DNA from 2 places in the Paracholeplasma morum genome. Region 1 is predicted to be linked to the other one. Evidence: riboswitches for the same ligand, from Rfam matches in the RefSeq annotation. Region 1 holds a riboswitch; the other holds the start of a gene.
The links. Region 1 has a riboswitch for cobalamin ahead of JN09_RS03880 (DUF4430 domain-containing protein). Riboswitches for the same ligand answer to the same signal wherever they lie in the genome.
Positions count from the first base shown of each region.

Region 2: another riboswitch for cobalamin. It lies ahead of nrdD (anaerobic ribonucleoside-triphosphate reductase); the one in region 1 lies ahead of JN09_RS03880 (DUF4430 domain-containing protein).

Region 1 is NZ_JAFBBG010000005.1:124,254-127,683, reverse strand. It holds gene JN09_RS07635 (Rho termination factor N-terminal domain-containing protein) at 38-277, opposite strand; partial or broken gene rpsB (30S ribosomal protein S2) at 314-994, opposite strand; gene JN09_RS03885 (hypothetical protein) at 1,263-1,796, opposite strand; gene JN09_RS03880 (DUF4430 domain-containing protein) at 1,798-2,196, opposite strand; cobalamin riboswitch at 2,295-2,465, opposite strand; gene dut (dUTP diphosphatase) at 2,515-2,955, opposite strand; gene JN09_RS03870 (NUDIX hydrolase) at 2,942-3,430, opposite strand, start outside.
Region 2 is NZ_JAFBBG010000001.1:90,363-93,792, reverse strand. It holds gene JN09_RS00440 (hypothetical protein) at 325-588, opposite strand; gene JN09_RS07695 (recombinase family protein) at 673-1,398, opposite strand; cobalamin riboswitch at 1,435-1,604, shown strand; gene nrdD (anaerobic ribonucleoside-triphosphate reductase) at 1,709-3,430, shown strand, end outside.

The sequences.
Region 1 (3,430 bases):
TAAAAGGGATGAGTTAACATCCCTAAAATTTACCTTTTTACTTCAAAGCTTCAAGTAAATCCGCTTTCTTCATGGTTTCATATCCAGGAATATTCTTTTCTTTCGCAAGGTCACGTAATTCACTTGTTTTCTTTGCTGCTAATTCTGAAGAACCTTCAGCATTTGTATTATTTTCTCTTCTTACATAAGGTTTTCTATCGTTGTTGTTATTGTTATATTCTTTACGAGGACGTCTTGGACGTTCTTTGTTTTCAACGTTTCTTGAAGCTTCTTGCATATTCACTTCTTCAGCGTCATCAAACTTTTCAACAACCCCACCTTGTGCTTCAATAATGGCATTACCCATTACATATGAGATTAGTTTAACGGCTCTAATTGCATCGTCATTCGCAGGAATTACATAGTCTACGTCATCTGGGTCACAGTTAGTGTCCACGATACCGAATACTGGAATGCCTAAAATACGTGCTTCTAAGATTGCGTTTCTTTCTTTACGTGGGTCAACGATGAATAGTGCTTCAGGCACTTTTTGCATGTCTTTGATTCCACCTAAGAATTTTTCCAATCTTTCTCTTTCTTTCTTAAGACCGATAACTTCTTTTTTAGGTAATAATTCGAATGTTCCTTGAGTTTCCATTTCGTATAGATCTTTCAAACGTTTGATTCTACGACGAATGGTTTTGAAGTTTGTTAAAGTTCCACCTAACCATCTTTGGTCAACATAGAAGTGACCAGTTCTAGCTGCTTCTTCTTTAACTGCTTCTTGAGCTTGTTTCTTAGTTCCTACGAATAGAACTTTACCACCATTTGAAACGATTTCAAATAATGCCTTGTATGCCTTTTCGATAGACTCAGCAGTCTTCTTAAGGTCGATGATGTAAATGCCGTTACGTGCAGTGTAGATGTAACGTGACATTTTTGGGTTCCATCTTCTAGTCGCATGACCGAAGTGAACGCCTGATTCAAGTAATTGTTTCATTGAAACGACTGACATTTTTAATTCCTCCATTTGTTATTTTTTCCTCTGCTTGACATACACCATTTCAACCACCCGAAGGGGCACCTGGCAAATAGCTGTTCAAGCATGTGTATTTTAATGCCTTTTTAACTATATCATATTATATATGGGAAATCAACCTTTTTAAGTTTATATTCATTCATTTGCTTATTTTTGTACAATATAGTTCTATTTTTCCTGGGTAAATCGTATGAACTAGTGGTTTTCTTCTATACCCAAATAAAACACCCTCCGGAAGAGAGTGTTATCTAATATAGCGTTTGGCTTCTAATAAATGATAATGATCCAGTTCTTCTTTTAGAAGTAAATAGACAGGTTGATAGAGTAACGCAACTGACAAAGCCCCAGAGATTGCCATCATAAATTCAAACGGTACATCTGCCATAAAATACGCCCATGGTTCATACCCATAAGTATAGACTGAGAATGGAATGAAGATGATTCCATATACAAATCCAAATACAAACGCAAAGATTGTTAACGAAAAACTAGATTTAAATCTTTTAAATATCGTGGAAAGCGTTAAAGGAATAAAGCTCCAAGCCATCGCCATTGGGATAACCATATGAGCAAGCAAGGTCCCGTTATATATGTTATCCATGATTGTATGTAAGAGCGCAATGAAAAACGTCTTTCTGCCGCCCAATAATCTGGTGTATAAAATCAATAAAAATACGGTTAGCTGCACATTGGGAATAAAGGCCAAGACTTGTTCGACAGCAAACACTATGCCTGTAAATATGGCAATAATCGCAATGTCGAATATGCTTTTTCTCATATTAGTAACTTTCTAGTTTAAACTCAATTAAATCATTTTCTTGAATGTAATATTGGCTAATCCCTTTCATGGATGCAGTTCCATTTACATAAAACGCAATATACTGCCTATCGGCAGGTTCCAAAGCATATGTTTTATACTTAAGTGTATTCAACATATAGACCGTTTCACCCTCCATTACAAACTCACTGTAATTCCCATCAAAGAACTCAACCAAAAGCTCATAAACGCTTGAGTTTTCGCTGATTTCAAAGGTACCTTCAAAAATCTTTGATTCTTGATACATCGCAACATTAACGGTTACTAGGTCTCCTTTGTTTGGTTTTGTCTTGCAGGCTGAAAGACCAAAGAATAGCCCTAAAACCACCATAACAAGCCATAGTTTCTTCATTTTCGACATGTAAATCCCTCCAGTTATAGTCAAAAAATCTATATCCGCCATAGGATATAGATTATATAATCAAAAAGAATATTGATTCATACACGCATCACCCAGGCGGTACTTAGTAAGTATAGGTAGGTCTACCGGCTCGACTTCGTCCTTTTCACACCTTCCCGCTTCAAGCAGTGGTATTTGTGAATTGTCCATCTTACGGTTGCTGGGGCAGCGAAAGCTTTTACTTTCTTCCCTGTTATGTGCTAGGCACACCTAATACCCATTAGTATAACTCCATTATAGACTATACTTTTTTATTACACAAGGGTTAAAACTGAAAAATTATTTATCCGTACTTCCGAACCCACTTATGCGTTTTTCAGTCGTAAAATCTTCATCTGTTTTTAAGTAATTGATGAAGATGCCTTGGGCAATTCTTTCATGTTTTAACACAGTTTGAGATACTTCTCCAAAATTATAAATTGGAATCATGATATGACCTTCATTAATCGGACTATTATAGTAGTCTTGATCAATAACACCTACGTTATTTGCCATAGTTAAGCCTTTTTTGATGCCAAGCGAGCTTCTTGGAAACACCAATAAAACCTCGTCATCATTCATTGCCACTTTAAGTCCAGTAGGGATCATTTTGATCTCTTTTGGGTTGATTGTAACCTCTTCAATGCTTGCTAAATCATAGCCTGCAGAATGGGTTGTCGCACGTTTTGGTAAATCGAAAGACTCATTTTGATAGTGTGTGATTTTTTCAAATTTTCTCATTTAAATACTCCTTTATAACGTAGTTTAGGACTTCGTTTTCTCGTTTTAATGTAGAGAATGGGTGAACCCCAGTAACGGTTTTCTTTCTTCTTTCTTCAATGATGAAGTTGTTTTGTTTAATCACTTCATCAATTGGAACCCAAACCGCTTCAAGTCCAAATGAAGATTCATATTTCTCAAGTTTTTTCTTACCGATTTGATCGACTTTCGCGAAGAAATAATGACTTTTTTGATAGAGGTTTAGCCCATTATCCGTCAACCTAAGTTCTTCAATATACCCAATAGGCTCGATATCCTTAATGGTCATGCCCGTTTCTTCTTCAACTTCTCTAGCTAAGGCCACTAAAATGGGTTCATTTTCTATGCCACCACCGGGTGTCATATAATCATCAAACTTCTTTGAATAGGCCATTAGTATGTCTCGTCCTTGAAGAATTACCGCTCTTGCAGTATATCTCTTCAAATGGATTTTTGA
Region 2 (3,430 bases), on a different contig from region 1:
GTATTATAGACAGTTTTCAACCATGTAAAGGAAAACATATTTTGGTTGATTTTGATGTTTCTTTGATACACACAACGTTGATTTTGCAAGCAATTCAGTCTTGTCAACGCACGTTGAAACTATCACATTGCTTTCTTTAAAAACCACTTAACAAAGCCATTCATATAATAAGACAAGAAGCATTTATCCCTTAAAAACTGGGTTAAATGCTTCTTTTTTTGCTTTTTGCCCAATGTGGAAACATATCAAAATCAATGTGGAAACATCAAACTATGCTCTAAGCATATATTTTCTTGAGTGTTAGAACATCTAATTGATAAAAAATTATATCACTACAACCCGATATAACATCTTAGCTAAGCCATCGGGCGCGTGATATGTTTCCACAATGATTGGTTCAGTTTTTAAGAACTCAAAACGTCGTTCTTTGAACTCATTGTCTGAATAATTCTTGGTTCCAGCAATACAGTATACAATCTCATTTGGACTTACGGATATCATTTTATAGATGAATGTACTCAAAATCTCTGAATCAAGTTCATCGATGACTAGATTCTTTTTACCTAGAATCTCGTTGATCTTATCCATACGTTTTCTGGTGTCATAGTTTTCTACATGTTCAAGTTCAAGTTTGTTAATCTCTGCAGTTAGAACTTTAAGACGATCGGAGTATTATCTATACTTTGCATTAAATATTGATTCTGGAATATCGGGTGCTTTTACCTTAGTATCAATTAGATTTGATAATGCTATTTCGTTTTCATCTCTTTCTGATGTTAACTTTTCAATGATATTTTGGATATCATCGACTTTGATGGTTGATTTAATTACCTTTTGAATGGTTGACATGATATCTAGATCTTTTAAGAAGACTTTGTTTAGCATATGAATTGTTGTTGCTTCAATGAGATCTTGACGACTCGCCTTTGCATTACAATTCGCTTTACCGTCAATGTAACTGCCACACTGTTGCATGACCCTTTGTGATGGCTTACCGTAGTTCCAATAACGTCTTTTTAGCGTTCGACCACATTCGCTACAAATAATCATTGCCGTCAAAGGATATGTTCTACTATATTTTGAGAGGTTTTTATCCTCGCCAATTCTAACCTTAGCTCTATCTTTTCTAATACGTTGAGCAAGTTCAAAGGTTTCTCTATCGATGATTGCTTCATGACTATTTTCTGTATAATAAGTAGGTGCGTGATTTGTATTCTTGACTCTTGCATGACTCAAATAATCGATGCTGATTGTTTTTTGTTGCAGCATGTCACCCATGTATTTCTCATTCTTTAGAATCGTTGTAATCGTTGAAAGTCGCCATTCTGTTTTACCAGCACCTGTCTTGGCACCCATCTCAATGAGTTGCTCTAAAATTTTTCCTAGACCTACACCAATGCCTACTTCTTGTTATTGACTTGACCAATCATTTAATATACAATCGAAACATAAGGTGCATTCATGCATAACAGGGAATCAAGTGATAATCTTGGGCTGTCCCAGCAACCGTGAAATAGACGAAATGCAATATACCACTGAGAAATCGGGAAGGTGCATGTAGAATGAAGTTGAGCCGGTAGACCTACCTTAGACCACAATACCATTCTCCTGGGAGTGAGAAAAAGAAGGTTATTTATAATCCTCTTTTTTTGCATACCCTCGTGAACGGTGTGCTTTTTTTATACTTAAAATAAAGGGGATTAGAAAAATGGCTATGTTTAAAACGACAGATGAATTAATTAACAAATTTATTGGAAATGATGAAGACAAGAAAGCAGATTACTTAAAAAGAGAGAACAGTAATTTTGTTTATTCACTGCCTTTATTGCGAAAGAATATCACGAATAAGGCAGAAGAAGAATATCTATTAAAGTATGTTTTACCGAAAAAACTAACAGAATTATATGAGGATGGTGTTGTCTATATTCACGATAAACAGTTATCCTCTTATTGCCAAAGTGTATCATGCAAAGATATTGCTACTCTTGGTATTCCAAGTCTAGCGAAGAATATGTTAGAGAGTGGCCCAGCATCATCACTTCCGACACTCATTCGACATTTCAGCAACGTTGTCACATTGATGAGCCAACAGGTTAGTGGAGCTGTCATGCTTTCGCAAATGACAACGATTTTAGCTTCTTACTTATATGAAGAAGAGTTGAATCGTCAGTTTTATACAGATCATACTTTAACTAAATTAATGTATCAGTTAGTCTATGAACTCAATTTACCACTACGTTCAGGTTCTGAGTCAGCCTTTTCAAATTGCACGCTTGAATTTGGCAAACCATCTGAAGAAATTAAAGATGAGTATGTGATTGTTGGTGGAGAACCTAAAGATTACCAGTATAAAGAAATACCCGCAATTTATTTTGATCGCATCAACTTAGCATTTATCAACGCAATGGCTAAAGGAACTCAAAAAGGTATTCCTTTGACATTTCCATTAGTAACAGTTCAAATTGATGATGATTTTAACTATGGAAATGAAGTGTTTAAGCAATTGCTTGAACAAATGTATCAATGGGGTGGTGTCTATTTTGAAAACTTTAGAACAAGACCGTTTACAGATCCATATTATACTCAATTAAATCCGTATATCAAACCAAAAGATCCCTCTGTATCACGGAGTTTGTGCTGTCGTTTAAATATTGATTTATCTGTTTTATCTCGTGCAGGAGGGGGGATATTTGGAAGCAGTGTAGGTAATGTAGGGGCTATTCAAGTTCTTAATCTTAACATGAATCGTATGATGATTGAATTTGGTCATGATCAAAACTTACTTAAACAGAAAATACGTGAGTACTTAGAAATCATGCAAGAAGGTCATATGGCTAAGAGATCATGGGTTGAAAATCATAAAGAACTCTATCCAACATTTTTTGCTTTTAATCATAATCTAAAAAACTATTTCAATGTCTTTGCAATCACAGGCATGCATGAAGGTTTAATTAACTCAGGTTTTCAAAATGGGTTAAAAGATATAGAAGCCCGTAAATATGCTCATAATCTCATGCAATACATGAGCGATATCATCAATGAGTTTATTGTTCGAGATCATGTAGCATGTGGCATTGAATATGCTCCTGCTGAAAATGCAGGCATCAAGTTAGCTCGGCATGATGTGAAATGGGCTAAAGAACGAAATAGAGAAATTTTTGTTCAAGGTCAGGGTGACGATGTATATTTGACAAGTGGATGTATGCTACCGTTTAGTGAAGTTGATTTTCATGAACAAATTGAGAATGCAGCAGAGTTTCAAGGATATGCCACATCTGGTTCTATCTTGCATCACTTCCTTGAAGATAAGATCGAACCTGAAGTTTTAGCAAACTATTTAAGGAATTTATTCCAGAAACCGATTAATTATATCACCTTAACTCCAACAATTACATCATGTCAGCAATGTGGTCAACGTATTGTTGGGAAG